3 regions of the Nonomuraea sp. NPDC049378 genome follow, and region 3 is predicted to be linked to each of the others. Evidence: predicted binding sites of a transcription regulator. Region 3 holds the regulator's gene; each other region holds the start of a gene.
The links. Region 3 encodes HrcA, which represses chaperone genes, less so after heat shock. Its sites were predicted from a motif close to TTGGCACTCTCNNNNNGAGAGTGCCAA; they were not measured.
Positions count from the first base shown of each region.

Region 1: groL (chaperonin GroEL) is a predicted target of HrcA. The motif match lies at 2,449-2,475, and genes of this name have one in related genera.
Region 2: groES (co-chaperone GroES) is a predicted target of HrcA. The motif match lies at 2,230-2,256, and genes of this name have one in related genera.

Region 1 covers NZ_JBVJHP010000011.1:334,095-339,878, reverse strand. The annotation lists gene ACZ6SA_RS25240 (RNA polymerase sigma factor) at 1-19, shown strand, start outside; SAM riboswitch class I at 99-240, shown strand; gene thrC (threonine synthase) at 254-1,486, shown strand; gene ACZ6SA_RS25230 (MoaD/ThiS family protein) at 1,511-1,786, shown strand; gene ACZ6SA_RS25225 (cold-shock protein) at 2,028-2,228, shown strand; gene groL (chaperonin GroEL) at 2,584-4,212, shown strand; gene ACZ6SA_RS25215 (hypothetical protein) at 4,366-4,563, shown strand; gene ACZ6SA_RS25210 (YbhB/YbcL family Raf kinase inhibitor-like protein) at 4,616-5,146, opposite strand; gene ACZ6SA_RS25205 (HelD family protein) at 5,211-5,784, opposite strand, start outside.
Region 2 covers NZ_JBVJHP010000003.1:419,464-425,247, reverse strand. The annotation lists gene ACZ6SA_RS09645 (apolipoprotein A1/A4/E domain-containing protein) at 1-573, opposite strand, end outside; gene ACZ6SA_RS09640 (class I SAM-dependent methyltransferase) at 765-1,943, opposite strand; gene groES (co-chaperone GroES) at 2,346-2,657, shown strand; gene groL (chaperonin GroEL) at 2,729-4,348, shown strand; gene ACZ6SA_RS09625 (sigma-70 family RNA polymerase sigma factor) at 4,893-5,528, shown strand; gene ACZ6SA_RS09620 (DUF5319 domain-containing protein) at 5,638-5,784, opposite strand, start outside.
Region 3 covers NZ_JBVJHP010000001.1:673,537-679,320, reverse strand. The annotation lists gene ACZ6SA_RS03075 (DUF3097 domain-containing protein) at 1-555, opposite strand, end outside; gene ACZ6SA_RS03070 (hypothetical protein) at 573-1,100, opposite strand; gene hrcA (heat-inducible transcriptional repressor HrcA) at 1,661-2,674, shown strand; gene dnaJ (molecular chaperone DnaJ) at 2,686-3,831, shown strand; gene ACZ6SA_RS03055 (16S rRNA (uracil(1498)-N(3))-methyltransferase) at 3,833-4,558, shown strand; gene ACZ6SA_RS03050 (hypothetical protein) at 4,574-5,221, opposite strand; gene ACZ6SA_RS03045 (SigE family RNA polymerase sigma factor) at 5,218-5,730, opposite strand.

The DNA.
Region 1 (5,784 bases), on a different contig from region 3:
GGGAGATGACTATCGCTGAGACCTCTCGTCCCATTATTTGAGACGGGAGGACGTTTCCGCCACGTGGGCGGGTAGAGTCCGAGTCGACAACTGAATATTGCTCATCCAGAGGGGTGGAGGGACCGGCCCTGCGAAGCCCCGGCAACCCTCCCGGCTTGTGACTCGCGACCTGGCGAGGCCGACCGGGACAAGGTGCCAATTCCGGTCTGTGGTCAAGGTGGCCGCAGACGAAGATGAGGGAAGGCCTCGCTTCATGTCGCTCGATTTCGGTCCCGCCGTCGGTCTGTCCTGCCGCGAGTGCGGCGCGCGTTACCCGCTCGGTCCGAGCTTCGCCTGCCAGGAGTGTTTCGGGCCGCTCGAAGCGGCCTACGAGTTCGGCGAGGTGACCCGCGCGGCCATCGAGTCGGGTCCCGCCAACATCTGGCGCTACCGCTCGCTGCTGCCCGTGCCGGCCGACGTCGCCGACAAGCCCAACATGAACCCCGGGTGGACCAAGCTGGTCAGGGCCGGCAATCTCGGGCGGGCGCTCGGCATCAGATCCCTCCACGTCAAGGACGACTCGGGCAACCCCACCCACTCCTTCAAGGACCGCGTGGTCGCCATGGCCGTCGAGGCGGCCCGCAACTTCGGCTTCCACACGCTCTCCTGCTCCTCCACGGGCAACCTCGCGGGCGCGGTGACGGCCGCCGCGGCGCGGGCCGGGCTGGAGGCGTGCGTGTTCATCCCGGCCAACCTCGAACAGGCCAAGATCGCCATGGCCCGGGTGTTCGGCGGCCGGCTGGTCGGCATCGAGGGCACCTACGACGACGTCAACAGGTTCTGCTCCGAGCTGATCGGCGACCCGCTCGGTGACAAGTGGGGGTTCACCAACATCAACCTGCGCCCTTACTACGCCGAGGGCTCCAAGACGCTCGCGTACGAGATCGCCGAGCAGCTCGGGTGGCGGCTGCCCGAGCAGATCATCATCCCCATCGCCTCGGGCTCGCAGCTCACGAAGATCGACAAGGGCTTCAAGGAGCTGGTGGCGCTGGGGCTGGTCGAGGACACGCCCTACAAGATCTTCGGGGCGCAGGCGGCCGGGTGCTCGCCGGTGTCGACCGCCTACAAGGCGGGGCACGACGTCGTGCAGCCGGTCAGGCCCGACACCATCGCCAAGTCGCTGGCCATCGGAAACCCCGCTGACGGGCCGTACGTGCTGGACATCGCGCGGCGGACCGGAGGGGGCGTCGAGGACGTCACGGACGCCGAGATCGTGGCCGCCATCAAGCTCCTGGCCTCGACGGAGGGCATCTTCGCCGAGACCGCGGGCGGCGTGACCGTGGGCGTGCTGAAGAAGCTCACCGAGACCGGGCAACTCGACCCGGAGGCCGAGACCGTGGTGCTGAACACCGGCGACGGCCTCAAGACGCTCGACGCGATCAGCGGCGACGCCAGGCCCACGGCCGTGATCAAGCCCTCCCTCGACGCGTTCCGCGCGACTGTCTGACAACCAGGAAAGGCGAGTTAAACCATGAGCGTTTCTGTGCGGATTCCCACCATTCTGCGCACCTACACCGGGGGCAACGCGGAGGTCAGTGGCGAGGGTGCGACTCTTCGTGACGTGCTGGCCAAGCTGGACTCTGACTACCCGGGTATCGGCGCGAGAATTCTGGATGAATCGGGCAAGATTCGGCGTTTTGTCAACGTTTATGTGGGGGAAGAGGACGTCCGATTCGCCCAAGGGCTGGACACTCCGGCCCCGGAGGGCACCCAGATCTCCATCATCCCCGCCGTCGCCGGCGGTTGAGTGCGGCAGATCACACTTCGGCGAAGGCGCCCCTTGTGGGCGCCTTCTTCTTTTCCCGGCAATTCAACGTTGAACCGTCGATGAGAGGAAATGCGCAGTCTGCGGATTGACTCTGTTGCCAAACCCCGTGCCACAGGTATGGTCGAGGGCGATCGCCTGGCTGATTTTCCGTTAAGTCAGGCGATTACGGGTCTCGCGAAGGAATGGGCGAGGTCTGGGAGCCCAGTAAGAGGAGTCGGAAGTGGCGCAGGGCACCGTCAAGTGGTTCAACGCGGACAAGGGCTACGGCTTCATCGCGGTAGACGGTGGTAAGGATGTATTCGTCCATTACTCAGCGATCATGATGGACGGGTACCGCTCTCTCGAACAGGGACAGCGTGTCGAGTTCGAGATCACGCAGGGCCAGAAGGGGCCGCAGGCGGAGTCCGTCAGGACGGTCTGATTCACCGCACTGGTATGCACCGGCGGGATCGCGCGGCAGCGCAGTCCGGGCGAACCGTCACCTTCCTTTCGTCGATCCTGGTACGGCGAGCCGCGTGCGCGAACCGCGGCCAGCGGTGCGCCCACGGGGCGGCTCGCCGGACAGACGACTGACCTGGGGGGGAGCGCCGGCCACGGGTGAGTTCGCTTGCACTCGGCAAGGTAGAGTGCTAAACAGTTCGTTGGCACTCTATGCAGTAGAGTGCCAACACCGGATCGAGACGATGGGGTCTGCCGAACGGAGATGCTGACCCATGCCGTCGCGGGCGTCGGCTCGGTCCACGACAAGCCACCCTGCATCTGGGAGGTCTAGCCTTATGGCAGCCAAGATGATCGCGTTTGACGAGGACGCCCGGCGCGGTCTCGAGCGCGGTATGAACCAGCTCGCCGACGCCGTCAAGGTGACCCTGGGCCCCAAGGGGCGCAACGTCGTGCTGGAGAAGAAGTGGGGCGCTCCCACGATCACCAACGACGGTGTGTCCATCGCCAAGGAGATCGAGCTCGAGGACCCGTGGGAGAAGATCGGCGCGGAGCTGGTCAAGGAAGTCGCCAAGAAGACGGACGACGTAGCCGGCGACGGCACCACGACCGCCACCGTGCTCGCCCAGGCGCTGGTGCGTGAGGGCCTGCGCAACGTGGCCGCCGGCGCCAACCCGATGGCTCTGAAGAAGGGCATCGAGGCGGCCGTCGAGCGGGTCAGCGAGGAGCTCTCCAAGCTGGCCAAGGACGTGGAGACCAAGGAGCAGATCGCTTCGACCGCCTCCATCTCCGCCGCCGACCCCGAGATCGGCGCGCTCATCGCCGAGGCGATGGACAAGGTCGGCAAGGAAGGCGTCATCACCGTCGAGGAGAGCAACACCTTCGGTCTCGAGCTCGAGCTCACCGAGGGCATGCGCTTCGACAAGGGCATGACGTCGATGTACTTCGTCACCGACTCCGACCGCATGGAGGCCGTGCTCGAAGACCCGTACATCCTGATCGTCAACGGCAAGGTCTCCGCCAACAAGGACCTGCTGCCGCTGCTCGACAAGGTTGTGCAGTCGGGCAAGCCGCTGCTGATCATCGCCGAGGACGTCGAGGGCGAGGCCCTGGCGACCCTGGTGGTCAACAAGATCCGCGGCCTGTTCCGCTCCGTGGCCGTCAAGGCCCCGGGCTTCGGCGACCGCCGCAAGGCCATGCTCAACGACATCGCGATCCTGACCGGTGGTCAGGTCATCGCCGAGGAGGTCGGCCTCAAGCTCGAGACCGCCACCCTCGACCTGCTGGGCCGTGCCCGCAAGGTGGTCGTGACCAAGGACGAGACGACGATCGTCGACGGCGCCGGTGACGCCGAGCAGATCTCCGGCCGGGTCAACGAGATCCGCGCCGAGATCGAGCGCACCGACTCCGACTACGACCGCGAGAAGCTCCAGGAGCGGCTGGCCAAGCTGGCCGGCGGCGTGGCCGTCATCAAGGCGGGCGCGGCGACCGAGGTCGAGCTCAAGGAGCGCAAGCACCGCATCGAAGACGCCGTCCGCAACGCGAAGGCGGCCGTCGAGGAGGGCATCGTCCCGGGTGGTGGCGTGGCGCTGCTGCAGGCCGGCGCCAAGGCGTTCGACAAGCTCGAGCTCAACGGCGACGAGGCCACCGGTGCGGCGATCGTGAAGAAGGCTCTGGAGGAGCCGCTGAAGCAGATCGCGGTCAACGCCGGCCTCGAGGGCGGCGTCGTGGTCGAGCGCGTGCGCAACCTCACCCCGGGTGAGGGCCTCAACGCCGCGTCGGGCGAATACGTCAACATGTTCGAGGTCGGCATTCTCGACCCGGCCAAGGTGACGCGCTCGGCGCTGCAGAACGCCGCCTCCATCGCGGCGCTCTTCCTCACCACCGAGGCCGTCATCGCCGAGAAGCCGGAGAAGACCCCGGCCGCTCCCGCCGGCATGCCCGGCGGCGGCGACATGGACTTCTAGGTCCTATTTCGCGAGGCGCGTCCCAAAAGAGCGGCCCGGTTTTTCCGGGCCGCTCTTGCTTTTGTTTAACTGCCATTACGTTTCGCAATTGAACTGCTACGTGGAGTGAGAAAGGGTTGTCCCCACGCATCACCTCATCGAAGGAGCAGACAAGTGTTCTCCCGCAGCAAGCGCATGCTGGGCGTGGCCGTTCTCGGCCTCGCCGCCGTGACCCTCACCGCCGTTCCCGCGCATGCCGACAATCCTGTCGTCTTCACCCAGACCGTGACCCGGAGCGGGCCGCTGTGCACGCTGCAAGCCTGGGTGCCGCTGCTCGGCAACGTGGGGTCGCTGGCCGAGAGCTGCGACTAGCGCCCACGCGAAAGGCGCCCCACCAGCGTGCGGTGGGGCGCCTTTCCCGTCGTCAGACCCCGTAGTGGGGGATGAGGTGGCCGCGGGCCAGGGTGTTGGCGGTGATGTTGAAGCCCACCACCGCCGGGCTGGTGCCGCTGTCCAGGCCGAGCGAGTCGACCCCCAGCGCGTGGACCGTGAAGACGTAGCGGTGCGGGTCGCCAGGAGGCGGGGCGGCGCCGCCGTAGTCCTTGGTGCCGTAGTCGTTGCGGGCGTGCACCGCGCCCGCGGGCAGACCCTTGAACTCCGGGGCCGTGCCCGCGCCCGTCGGCAGCTCGGTGACCGAGGCGGGGAGGTCGAAGAGCACCCAGTGCCAGAAGCCGCTGCCTGTGGGGGCATCGGGGTCGAAGCAGGTGACGGCGTAGGAGCGGGTCCCGGCGGGAGCGCCGGACCAGCGCAGCTGGGGCGAGAGGTTCTGGCCGGTCATGCCCCAGTCGTTGAAGACGTGCAGGTCGTTGAGCCGCTCGCCGTCCTGGAGGTCGTCGCTCTCCACCACGAGCGCGGGGACCGACGGCAGGTGTTCATGGGGAAGGGGTGCTGGCACGGCATCCTCCTAGGTTGAGAGCTCCTTGCCCAGCCATCCTAGAAGCGGCCGTGCCGGACGCCCGTCAGCCCGCCAGCTGTGGCGGCAGCGCCTTGTCGTGCAGGACCGTCAGCGAGGTCACCGCCCGGGTGAGGACCACGTAGAGCCTGGCCAGGCCGCGCGGCTCGGCCGCGACGATGTCGGCGGGCTCCACGACGACGACGTGGTCGTACTCCAGGCCCTTGGCGAGGGTCGCGGGCACGATGAGCAGGCGGTGCTCTTCGGTCGAGTCGGGGCCGAGAACGGCGTGGGGGAGGCCGGCGAGGGCCTCGGAGACCGCGTCGACCGTCGCGTCAGGGGCGATGACGCCGATCGAGCCGTCCCTGGCCAGGGCCTCCTCGGCGGCCTGCGCGACCGAGCCGCCCTCGCGGACGGTGAGCGACCCGGCGCCGGGCCGCAGCGACTGCGGGGCGGCGAGGCCCGGGGCGATCGAGGGGAGCAGGCGGGCCGCGTAGTCGAGAACCTCCCTCGGCACGCGGAAGCCGAGCGTCAGCTCCGTGACCTCGCCCTCCCGCTGGCCCAGGTGGCCGAGCACCGACTCCCACGAACGCGTCGACCATGGCGTGGTGCCCTGGGCGAGGTCGCCGAGCACGGTGGCC
Region 2 (5,784 bases), on a different contig from region 3:
CAGCTCGGCCATTGACCGGTCGAGCCTGGTGAAGCGGCCGGCGGCGGCCTCCATGCTGGAGCTGAGCGTGGTCAGCCTGGTGGCGAAGTCGGACATGCCCTTGGTGATGCCGTCGGCGGTGTCGAGCACCGCCTGCAGGCGGTTGAGCGCCTCGTCGACGCCCTCGCCGACGGTGCCGACGCCGGCCTGCAGGCCGGGCAGCTCGGACATCGGGGCGACACGGGCGTCGACGCCGCTCACCCGCTCGCCGACGGCGTCGACGTGGTCGCGGACCGCCTCCACGTGCTGCGCCAGGCCCTCGGCCCACATCGGCGGCTTGGCGGTGATGTCGTCCAGCCGTCCGTTGACCGCCTCAAGGGTGCCGCTCAGGCCGCCGAGCTCGCGCTCGCGCACCTCGCGCAGGAGCCACTCCATGCCTTCGAGCCGCTGGCGGATCTCGTCGAGCATGGCGCCCTGGGTGCGCTGCTCGTAGACGTGATCCTGGGAGGCGCGCTGCAGCAGGTCTCGCATTCTCTCTGAAATGGCCAGATGGCCGCCTGCCTGAAGAAGGGTGGTGTGGTTGGAATGATCCACCGAAAGCTCCTTCGCTCGCCGACGGTCTGCCGCGCAGCGGTGGGGTAGGTCAGGTTTGCAGATGAAAGAGCGAGAACACGGTTAACCGCACTGGGGAGAACTCCCGCCCGCCCACCTTAGCCTTTTGATCAAGGTCCGTCAGCGCCGAATGGAAAGATCGCTCGAAACCGAAGAATGCCCGAGATGCCTGCTCAGCGGGGTGATGGTGGATTGCAGATGATGACCGATGGTTTATCAAGAATGCGGGTCAGGATGACGACGGCTGTTCTGTCCCCGTTGAGTCGCAAATCGCTGCGCAGGCGTTCGATGTCGACGGCTGAGGCGCGCTTCTTGATGGTGACATTTCCGATTTTCCGCTCTCGGAGTGCGGCGCGTAGTTTCTTCAGCGAGAACGAAAGTACGTCGTCTATCTCGTACCTCGCCGCCCATGGGGTGTCCACGGGGTCGTCGCCCGTGATGTACGCGATCATCGGGTCGAGCAGGCGGCCGCCGACGATCTCGGCCACCTCGCCCACGAGGTGCGCGCGGATGGCGGCGCCGTCGGGCTCGTAGACGTACCGGGCCGGCGGGCCCGTGGCGGCCCGGACGCCCGTGGCGGTGAGGGTGTGGCCGCCGGGCAGCAGGGTGGCCCGGCGGTCCGCCTTCCGGCCGGCCCCGGTCCAGAGCGTCGCCTCCTTCACCTCGCCCTTGAAGGACACCCACTCGGCCTCCGCCCCTTCGGGGATGAACGTGTAGGGGATGCCGGGGGCGACCTTGAGACAGGCCGCACGAGCCCTGGAGACGAGGTCGAGCACCACCGGCCAGGGCGGCGAGTAGGCCATGGGGTCGAACGTGCGGCCCCTGCTCGTACGCCGTGCCGGGTCGGCGAAGAGCACGTCGTAGCGCTCCGGCTCGACGCCGGCCGCGTCGGCCACGCGCACCGTCACCCGGTCGCCAAGCCCGAGCGCCTCGGCGTTGGCCCTGGCCACGGCGGCGGTCAGCGGGTCGGCGTCGACGGCCTCCACGGCGCAGCCCGCGCGGGCCAGCGCCAGCAGGTCGCCGCCGATGCCGCAGCACGCGTCCACGACTCTCGGCTCCGGGGCGCGGGCGGCCACCAGGCGGGCGGCGCGGTGCCCGGCGACCTCCGTCCGGGTGGCCTGCTCCAGGCCGTGCGGCGTGAAGTACATCAGCCGGGCGTCCTCGCCGAACTTGGCCGTGGCGCGCTCCCTGAGCCCCGCCTGGGTGAGCGCCGCCGAGGTGAGCGCCGCGTCATATGTCCTGCGCAGCCTCGTGGCGGCGGCCACCGGGTCGGCGCCGGCGAGCTCGCCGGCCTGCGCGAGCGCCCGCCGCCCGCGCGGGGTCAGCAGCTCGTTGAAGGCGTCGAGGTCCACGTCACACGACGTTAGCGGCACCTGGGACGTACCCGCGGCGCGGGGATCCGGCCGGAGCGGTGGGGCGCGGGGGATACCGTGGAACGGTGGCCCGGTCGCGTACCAGAAGATGCCGGGTCGTCAGGACGGCGCGACACGCGCGCTCGCGAATCTCGCGGCAGGAGGATCTTTACGAACCCCTGTATGACCGGCCATTACGCTGATAGCGCCTTGTTGCCAGCACCCTGATCGCTCTCAGCAGACGCGTTCGTGTTGACTGTCAAGCCCCTCTTGCATATGTTTCCTGTTGGCACTCTCCCCTTGAGAGTGCCAACGTGCGACGAGGCAGGTCTGACACCCGCGACGGCAGGCCCAGCTGGTCGCCTCTTCTAGATCATTCAAATCTGAAGGGGAGGTCCGATCGTGACGACCGCCACCAAGGTTCCCGTTAAGCCGCTCGGCGACCGCATTGTGGTTCAGCCGCTTGAGGCCGAGCAGACCACCGCTTCCGGCCTGGTCATCCCGGACACCGCCAAGGAGAAGCCGCAGGAGGGCAAGGTCCTCGCGGTGGGCCCCGGCAACTGGGACGAGGACGGCGACAAGCGGATTCCGCTCGACGTCTCCGAGGGCGACATCGTCCTCTACAGCAAGTACGGCGGCACCGAGGTCAAGTACGGCGGCGAGGAGTACCTCGTGCTCTCCGCCCGCGACGTTCTCGCGATCATCGAGAAGTAGGCCGGTGCGTCGAGCCCCGGGCGCTCCAAGGGGCGACCGGGGCTTTCGACGCTAGGAGAGGACTTTCAGCTATGGCGAAGATCCTGGAGTTCGACGAGGACGCCCGCCGCGCGCTAGAGCGTGGCGTGAACGCCCTCGCGGACGCCGTGAAGGTGACCCTTGGCCCGCGTGGCCGCAACGTCGTCATCGACAAGAAGTTCGGTGCGCCGACGATCACGAACGACGGTGTGACCATCGCTCGTGAGATCGAGCTGGACGAGCGCTACGAAAACCTCGGCGCCCAGCTCGCCAAGGAAGTTGCCACCAAGACCAACGACATCGCCGGTGACGGCACCACCACCGCGACGGTGCTGGCCCAGGCGATGGTCCGCGAGGGCCTGCGCAACGTGGCGGCCGGCGCCTCGCCGCTGTCGCTCAAGCGCGGCATCGACAAGGCCGCCAAGGCGATCAGCGACAAGCTGCTCGCCACCGCCCGGCCGGTCGAGGACAAGAAGGAGATCGCCAACGTTGCGACGATCTCCGCCCAGGACGCGCAGATCGGCGACCTGATCGCCGAGGCGTTCGACAAGGTGGGCAAGGACGGCGTGCTCACCGTCGAAGAGTCCAACGCCATGGGCATGGAGCTCGAGTTCACCGAGGGCATGCAGTTCGACAAGGGCTACCTGTCGGCCTACATGGTGACCGACCCCGAGCGGATGGAGTCCGTCCTCGAGGACGCCTACATCCTGCTCACCCAGGGCAAGATCGCCTCCATCGCGGACTTCCTGCCGCTGCTGGAGAAGATCGCCCAGACGAAGAAGCCGCTGCTCGTGGTCGCCGAGGACGTCGAGGGCGAGGCCCTGGCCGTTCTGGTGACCAACAAGATCCGCGGCACCTTCACCTCCGTGGCCGTCAAGGCCCCGGGCTTCGGCGACCGCCGCAAGGCGATGCTGCAGGACATGGCCATCCTCACCGGCGGCCAGGTCGTCAGCGAGGAGATCGGCCTCAAGCTGGAGCACGTCGGTCTCGAGGTGCTCGGCCAGGCCCGCCGCGTCGTGGTGACGAAGGACAACACCACCATCGTCGACGGCGCCGGCGACGCCCAGGCCATCGAGGACCGCGTCAAGGAGATCAAGATTGCCATCGAGCAGTCCGACTCCGACTGGGACCGCGAGAAGCTGCAGGAGCGCCTGGCCAAGCTCGCCGGCGGTGTGTGCGTGCTGCGTGTCGGCGCCGCCACCGAGGTCGAGCTCAAGGAGAAGAAGCACCGCCTCGAGGACGCGATCTCCGCGACGCGCGCCGCGATCGAGGAGGGCATCGTCTCCGGCGGCGGCACCGCGCTGATCCACGTCGCCAAGGGCCTCGACGACCTCGAGCTGTCCGGCGACGAGGCCACCGGCGTCGGCATCGTGCGCCGCGCGCTGGTCGAGCCGGCCCGCTGGATCGCCGAGAACGCCGGTCTCGAGGGTTACGTGGTCACCCACAAGATCGCCGAGCTGGAGGCCGGTCACGGCCTCAACGCCGCGACCGGCGAATACGGCGACCTGCTCGCGCAGGGCGTCATCGACCCGGTCAAGGTCACCCGGTCGGCGGTGCAGAACGCCGCTTCGATCGCGGGCATGCTGCTCACGACCGAGGCGCTCGTGGTGGACAAGCCCGAGGAGGAGGCCCCGGCCGACGGCCAGGGTCACGGTCACGGCCACGGCCACTGACCGCTTCTCCCGTTTCGCGACACGGCCCGCATCCCCAGGGGATGCGGGCCGTTCGCGTTCGCTGAGCTCCTGGCCGGCCCCGGCGACGACGCCCTCCGGGCACGGGCGATCCCCGCGTCGACGCGGTCAGTGGCGTTCACGGCGGGTTGTCCCGGGGTGGAGCGTGGGTCTGTCCGCGGAGGCGGCAGAGGCGGCCCTGGAAGGCGGTGGGCCTGCGGTGTCCTTGTCGTGCCCGCCTGGGACGTGCCGTGGTGGGTCTCGCCCTTGCTCGTTCGGATGGGGGCGGTGGTGAGGGCTCGCGGCGCGGGTGGGCGCAGGGTTCTGGGGAGAAGTGGGGGAAAAGGTGGAATAATGCAGTAAACCGGGAGAGGGTGATATGCGTCGGCGGTCTGACAAATGTCGTGCATTCCCGGTTATGGGATGAAACATTATGCCAGCCGTTTCGCCGTAGTGTGCCCATTTGATTACCGATAGTTATCGTCGCTTCAATGTGACCAATCCGTAGCCGTTCGCCATGACGACAGGCCGGATCAGTGCGGGCATCATGCCTATCGTGAGCGAGGGAAGCGTCGCCGACGCCAAAATTGGGGTAAGGCTCGCGTCGAGACTTCCGGCACGGACGGATGACTCCGACCTTAGGGAACTGACGAGCCTCGCCGTGCAGGGAGATCGCAGTGCGATCGAATCTCTGCTCGGCGAGTTGCGTCCGATGGTGGTGCGGTATTGCCGTGCCAGGCTGGGCAGGGTTTCTGGGCAATATCACATTGCCGATGACGTCGCCCAGGAGGTGTGCATCGCGGTCCTGTCCGCGCTGCCGCGTTACCGCGACATGGGGCGGCCGTTCGCCTCCTTCGTGTTCGGGATCGCCTCGCACAAAGTGGCCGACGCGCTGCGGAGCTCCGTGCGCTCGGCCGTTCCGACCCAGGACCTGCCCGACGGGCCTGACGACGGGCCTGGGCCCGAGGAGACGGTGGTCCGCTACATCGAGGTGGAGCACGCGCGCAGGCTGCTGGCCAGGCTGCCGGAGAACCAGCGGGAGTTGTTGCTGCTGCGGGTGGTGTCGGGGCTTTCGGCGGAGGAGACCGGTAATGTACTCGGCATGTCACCGGGTGCGGTCCGCGTCGCCCAGCATCGGGCGCTGGCCAGGTTGCGGCAGATGGCCGAGCTGGAGTCGGCTTGACTCCAGAGCACGAGACCGACGCGCTGCTCGACGCGCTCGGTCGTGGAGAGATGCCTGACCCAGGCGATCCGGCCGCACGGTTGCTGGCCGTGCTGCTCGACGACGTGGATCAGCGGCGCTCCTCCGTGTCGATGACACCATCGACATAGCCTCTGGCGTATTCCCAGCTGACGTAGTCGGCCGGGTCAGGGTGGAAGGCCGGCTCGTGGACCTGCGGCTGGCCCTTCTCGATCATCTGTCGCAGGTTGCCGCGCAG
Region 3 (5,784 bases):
CACGTCCGGTGAGGTGATCTCGGCGGCGATCCGGCTCTCCTTGGAACCGGGCACGAGGTGGTCGACCAGCACCCCGAGACGGCGGCCAGGCTCGGGACCGAACTCCGCCACGATGGCGGGAAGATCGTCCACGCCCTCCAGGTATTCGACCACGACCCCTTCGACCCGCAGGTCGTGACCCCAGATCTTCTCCACGAGGGCGGCGTCGTGCACACCCTCCACGTAGATCCGGCTCTCCCTGGCCACCCTGGCCCGCAGCCCCTGGACGGCGATCGAGCCCGACGCGCTGCGTCTGGTGCCCGCGGGGGCCGCCGCCGGGCGCACGAGTGTCACGGGCTTGCCCTCGAGCAGGAACGCCGCGGGCGCGAGCGGGAACAACCGGCGCTTGCCGAACCGGTCTTCGAGCGTGACAGCCTCCTTGTCACAGGCCACCACCGCGCCGCAGAAGCCGCTGTCGGCATCTTCCACGACGAGCTCCAGCTCGGCGGGCACTTTCGGGATCTTCCCCTTGCCCGGCCGACGCCAATTCCCCGCCAGTACATCGCCCTCGTACACACGGGGACGGTAGCAAATCACCCGCCGACCGCGCCGACCGCAAGGCGCCTGCGCGACGCACCCCGGCCCGCCAGGACGACGGCCGTGCCGATGACCGCGGCGAGCAGTCCCGCGCCGCCGACCAGCAACGGGGCGGTCGTCCCCCCGCCCGTGGAGGAGGCGTCCTTCCCGACGCCGTACCGTACGGTGGCCTGCTCCTGGTGGGTGCAGATCAGCTGGTAGTCGCCCCTGGCGGGCGCGTTGATGACGAGGAACTGCTGCCAGACCGTGCCGCCCTCCGTGACCCTCGGGAGGCCCGTGGTCTTGGCCAGCCTGGCCGGTCCGGAGATCTCGCACGCGTAGTGGACGGCCGTGTCGCTGGCGATGTAGACGGCCGGCCTGTCCGCGGGGTCGATCGGCACCGTGACGCTTTCGCCGGCCGCGAACGCCTTGGTCGGCGCCAGGCCGGACGCGTCGGCCCCGCCGCCGAACATGACGGCGGCGGTGATCAGGCACACGACGGCCACGCCCCAGACGGCTCCGAGCCACCACAGGGGCGGCGTCACGGCCTTCGGGTCGATGCGGGGCGGGAACTGGGGTTGCCCGCCATGAGGTCCGTACTGCGGCTGCGGGCCGTACTGGGGTTGCTGCGCGTACGGGCCGGGCTGGCTGTGGTGCGGTTGTCGCGCGTACGGCCCGCTGCGGTACGGCGGTTGCCCGTGGGGCGAAGGCTGACCGTAGCCCGAGGGCTGATCATAGGGTGGCGATGGATGCCCGAACTGAGGCGGCGGACTGTAACCAGGCTGTGAGCCCGCCTGAGGCTCGTAGCCGGGTTGGGAGCCCGGCTGAGGGCCGTAGCCCGGCTGGGAGCCCGGTCGCGGGCCGTACTGCGGGGGTTGGGGCTGACCTTGGTCGGGATCCTGCCCTGGCGGCTGGTCGGACGACGGGGGCTGGGAATCGTCGGTCATGTGCGCAAGTGTGAGGCCTGTCCCTTCCCGGAAGCTAGAAGCAGGACGGGACACGGTGTTATCGCACCTTGTGGGCGAGAGCCGTACACTTGGCACTCGGGAACACAGAGTGCTAGAGCCTGTGTCTTCCCCATGGCACGAGGGCAGGAGGTGAGCGCGTGCTTGACGAACGGAAGCTGGCGGTGCTCCGCGCCATTGTCGAAGACTACGTGTCGACCAACGAACCGGTGGGCTCCAAGGCGCTGGCCGATCGCCACAATCTGAAGGTCTCCCCGGCGACGGTCAGGAACGACATGGCGGCGCTGGAGGAGGAGGGATACATCACGCAGCCGCACACCAGCGCGGGCCGGGTGCCGACGGACAAGGGCTATCGCCTGTTCGTCGATCGGCTCTCGCAGGTCAAGCCGCTGTCGGGGGCCGAGCGCCGGGCGATCGAGACGTTCCTGGCCGGCGCGGTCGACCTCGACGACGTGGTGACCCGCACGGTTCGCCTGCTCGCGCAGCTGACCAGGCAGGTGGCGGTGGTGCAATACCCGACGCTGACCCGTTCGACGGTGCGGCACGTCGAGCTCGTCCCGCTGAACGACCGGCGGGTCATGCTCGTGCTGATCACCAACACCGGCCGCGTCGAGCAGCGCGTGATCGAGCTGCCCGAGGTGGTGGAGGAGTCGCGGATCGCGCACCTGCGCGCCGTGCTCAACTCCTGCCTCGACGGCTGCGGCCTGACCAGCGTGCCCGACCTGGTGGCCGACCTGCCTGAGCGGTTGCCCGCCGAAGACCGGCCCGCCGTGGCGACGATCCTGTCGGTGCTGCTCGAGACCCTCGTGGAGCGGCACGACGAGAAGATCGTGTTCGCCGGGGCGGCCAACCTCGCCGGCGCCGACTTCTCCACCGGCCTCCGCGACGTGCTGGAGGCGCTGGAAGAGCAGGTGGTGCTCATGCGGCTGCTCGGCGAGACCACGTCCGACACCCCGTCCGCGCTCACCGTGCGCATCGGCTCGGAAAACCCCTACCTGCGGGGCACATCCATCGTCGCGACCGGATACGGTTCTGGCGACAACCAACTGGCCCGGCTCGGGGTGCTGGGACCCACGAGGATGGATTATCCAGTGACGATGGGCGCCGTGCGCGCGGTGGCACGCTACGTCAGCCAGATCCTGGCTGCATCTTAAGAGGTCGATAAGTGGCAAACAGCGACTATTACGCCACCCTCGGGGTGCGCCCTGACGCCAGTCAGGACGAGATCAAGAAGGCCTACCGCCGGCTCGCCCGCGAGCTGCATCCCGACATGAACCCCGATCCTGAGACTCAGGACAGGTTCAAGGAGATCACGCAGGCCTACGAGGTGCTGTCCGACCCGAACAAGCGCCAGATGTACGACCTGGGCGGCGACCCCTTCGGCGGCGCCGGAGCGGGTGCGGGCGCCGGAGCCGGCGGGTTCGGCGCGGGGTTCCCCTTCAGCGACATCATGGACGCCTTCTTCGGCACCGCGGCCGGCGCCAGGGGCCCCCGTTCGCGTGCCCGCAGGGGCCGCAACGCCACCATCAGGGTCGAGCTCGACCTGCGCGAGACCGCTTTCGGCACCACCCGCGAGCTGGTCGTCGACACGGCCGTGATCTGCGAGGTGTGCCAGGGCGCGGGCGCGGCGGCCGGCACCCACCCCGACACGTGCGACATGTGCAACGGGCGCGGCGAGATCTCCCAGGTCACCCGCTCGTTCCTGGGCCAGGTCATGACCTCGCGGCCGTGCCCGCAGTGCGGCGGGTTCGGCACCATCATCCGTAACCCCTGCCAGGAGTGCTCGGGCGACGGCCGGGTGCGCACCCGGCGGACGATCAAGGTCCGCATCCCCGCGGGCGTCGAGGACGGCACCCACATCCAGCTCGCCGGCGAGGGCGAGGTCGGTCCCGGAGGCGGCCCGCCCGGAGACCTGTTCCTCGAGATCGCCGAGCGGCCTCACGAGATCTTCGAACGGCGCGGCGACGACCTCCACTGCACCGTGCAGATCCCGATGACGGCCGCCGCGCTGGGCACGGTGCTGACGGTGGAGACGCTCGACGGCGCCGAGGAGATCGACGTCCGCCCGGGCACCCAGTCAGGTCAGGTCATCACGATGTACGGGCGCGGCGTGCAGCGGCTCAACGAGTCCGGCAGGGGCGACCTGCTGATCCACGTCAACGTCGAGACGCCGACCCGCCTCGACACGGCGCAGGAGGAGCTGCTGCGCGAGCTGTCCAGGCAGCGCGGCGAGGAGCGGCCTCCCGGCAAGTTCGCCCCCGGGCAGCAGAGCTTCTTCTCCCGGCTGCGCGACGCCTTCAACGGCAGGTGACGTGACCGTCCCCGTCTTCCTGTCGCGGGAGCTGGACGGCACGGAGCTGACGCTCGACGGCCCGGAGGGGCGCCACGCGGCCTCGGTCAGGCGCCTGCGGGCCGGCGAGCGGGTCGACCTGACCGACGGCGCCGGCTCCGTCGCCGAGTGCGTCGTACGCGAGGTGCTGAAGGACGCGCTCCGGCTCGACGTGATCGGCCGGCACACCGTCGAGCCGCCCGGCCGGCGGCTGGTCGTCGTCCAGGGGCTGCCCAAGGGCGACAGGGGCGAGCTGGCGGTCGAGATGATGACCGAGGCGGGCGTCGACGTGATCGTGCCGTGGTCGGCCGCCCGGAGCGTCACGCAGTGGAAGGGCGACAAGGTCGCCAAGGCGCTGGGGCGCTGGCGGTCCACGGCTCGTGAGGCGGGCAAGCAGGCCCGCAGGTTCCGCCTGCCCGAGGTCGCCGGCCTCGCCTCCACCTCCCAGGTCGAGCGGCTGCTGTCGGAGGCGGCGCTGGGGCTGGTGCTGCACGAGGAGGCGGCCGAGCCGCTGTCGGGCGTGGAGTTGCCGGAGGGCGGCGACATCGTGGTGGTCGTGGGGCCTGAGGGCGGTGTCTCAGCGGACGAGCTCGACAGGTTCCGCGCGGCGCGGGCTGTGCCGGTGCTGCTGGGGCCCACGGTCCTGCGTACGTCCACGGCGGGCGTGGCGGCGGCGGCCGTGCTGATGACGCGTACGGGGCGCTGGTAGGGCCTCTGAGGGCCGTCAGGGCGCCGGCTGGGAGGCGTCGAGGAGCGGGCTGCTGCCGCCGGTGGGCGTCTCCTCCACGACGTCGCCAGGCGGGCACTCCTCCATCGGGCACGCCGTGGGCTCCATGGACGTCTCTTCCGGGGCGGGCGTCGGGCTGGGGGTGCTCGTGGGGCAGTCGGGCGCCGGCTCGGCCGGCACGACGGTCGCCGAAGGGCACGGGGTGGGCGTGGGGCTGGACGAGGGCGACGGCGCCCTGGTCGAGTCGGCCGTCTTCGAGGCCCGCGGCGTCGGGGGCTTCGACTCGGGCGGCACGAAGACGACCTCGGAGCGCGAGGGGACGGGTTTCTTCGGCGGGGGCTCGTGCGAGCGGGTGGTGGAGGAGTTGGACGGGACCTCGGAGGACTCGACACCGGCGGGCTGGACGGAGCTCTCCTCGGTGATCTGGGAGCGCAGCCCGGGAACCGTCATCACGATCGTCCCCGCCACGAGCAGGGCACTGGCGGCGGCCGCCCCCGCGCGCCACCAGAACAGGTTACGAACGCCGCGCCGCTCGATGCGGGCACGGATGATCTCCAGTCCTTCCGGCGAGGGCACGACCGCATCCGCCTCCGCACGGAGCGCACGACGCAGCGCGTCGCCGTACTCGTCGGGGGGCTGGGTCATGACATTTTCTCCAGAACGGATCGCAACGCGGCCATGCCACGAGCGGTGTGGCTCTTGACCGCCCCCTTGCTGATGCCCATGGCGTGAGCGATCTCAGCTTCGGACAGATCACCGTAATAGCGTAGGACCAGTGCTTCTCTCTGTCGGGTCGGCAGGGCTCGTAACGCCTCGATGACGGCGGAGCGTTCCAGCTCGCCGATCGCGCCGTTCTCGGCGCTCGGGGCGTCAGGCAGGCCCTTGGGGGCGTATTTCTCGACGACCGCGCGGTGACGCAGCACGGAGCGGGACCGGTTGACGACGGATTGACGCAGGTAGGCGAGTGCTTTGTCGGGATCACGCAGCCTACGCCACGCGCCATGAATGGCGACGAACGCATCCTGCACGACTTCCTCGGCGGTTGCCATGTCGCGCACCAGCAACACAGCGAGACGCACCAACGACCGGAAATGCGCGCTGTAGAGCGCGGTAACGGCCATGTCGGCATCCCACCCGACCGGCACCGCCCCCATCGACCTGTCGGCCAGAAGGGTTTCGGTGGTCACATCAGTGGGACGCGCGGCCTT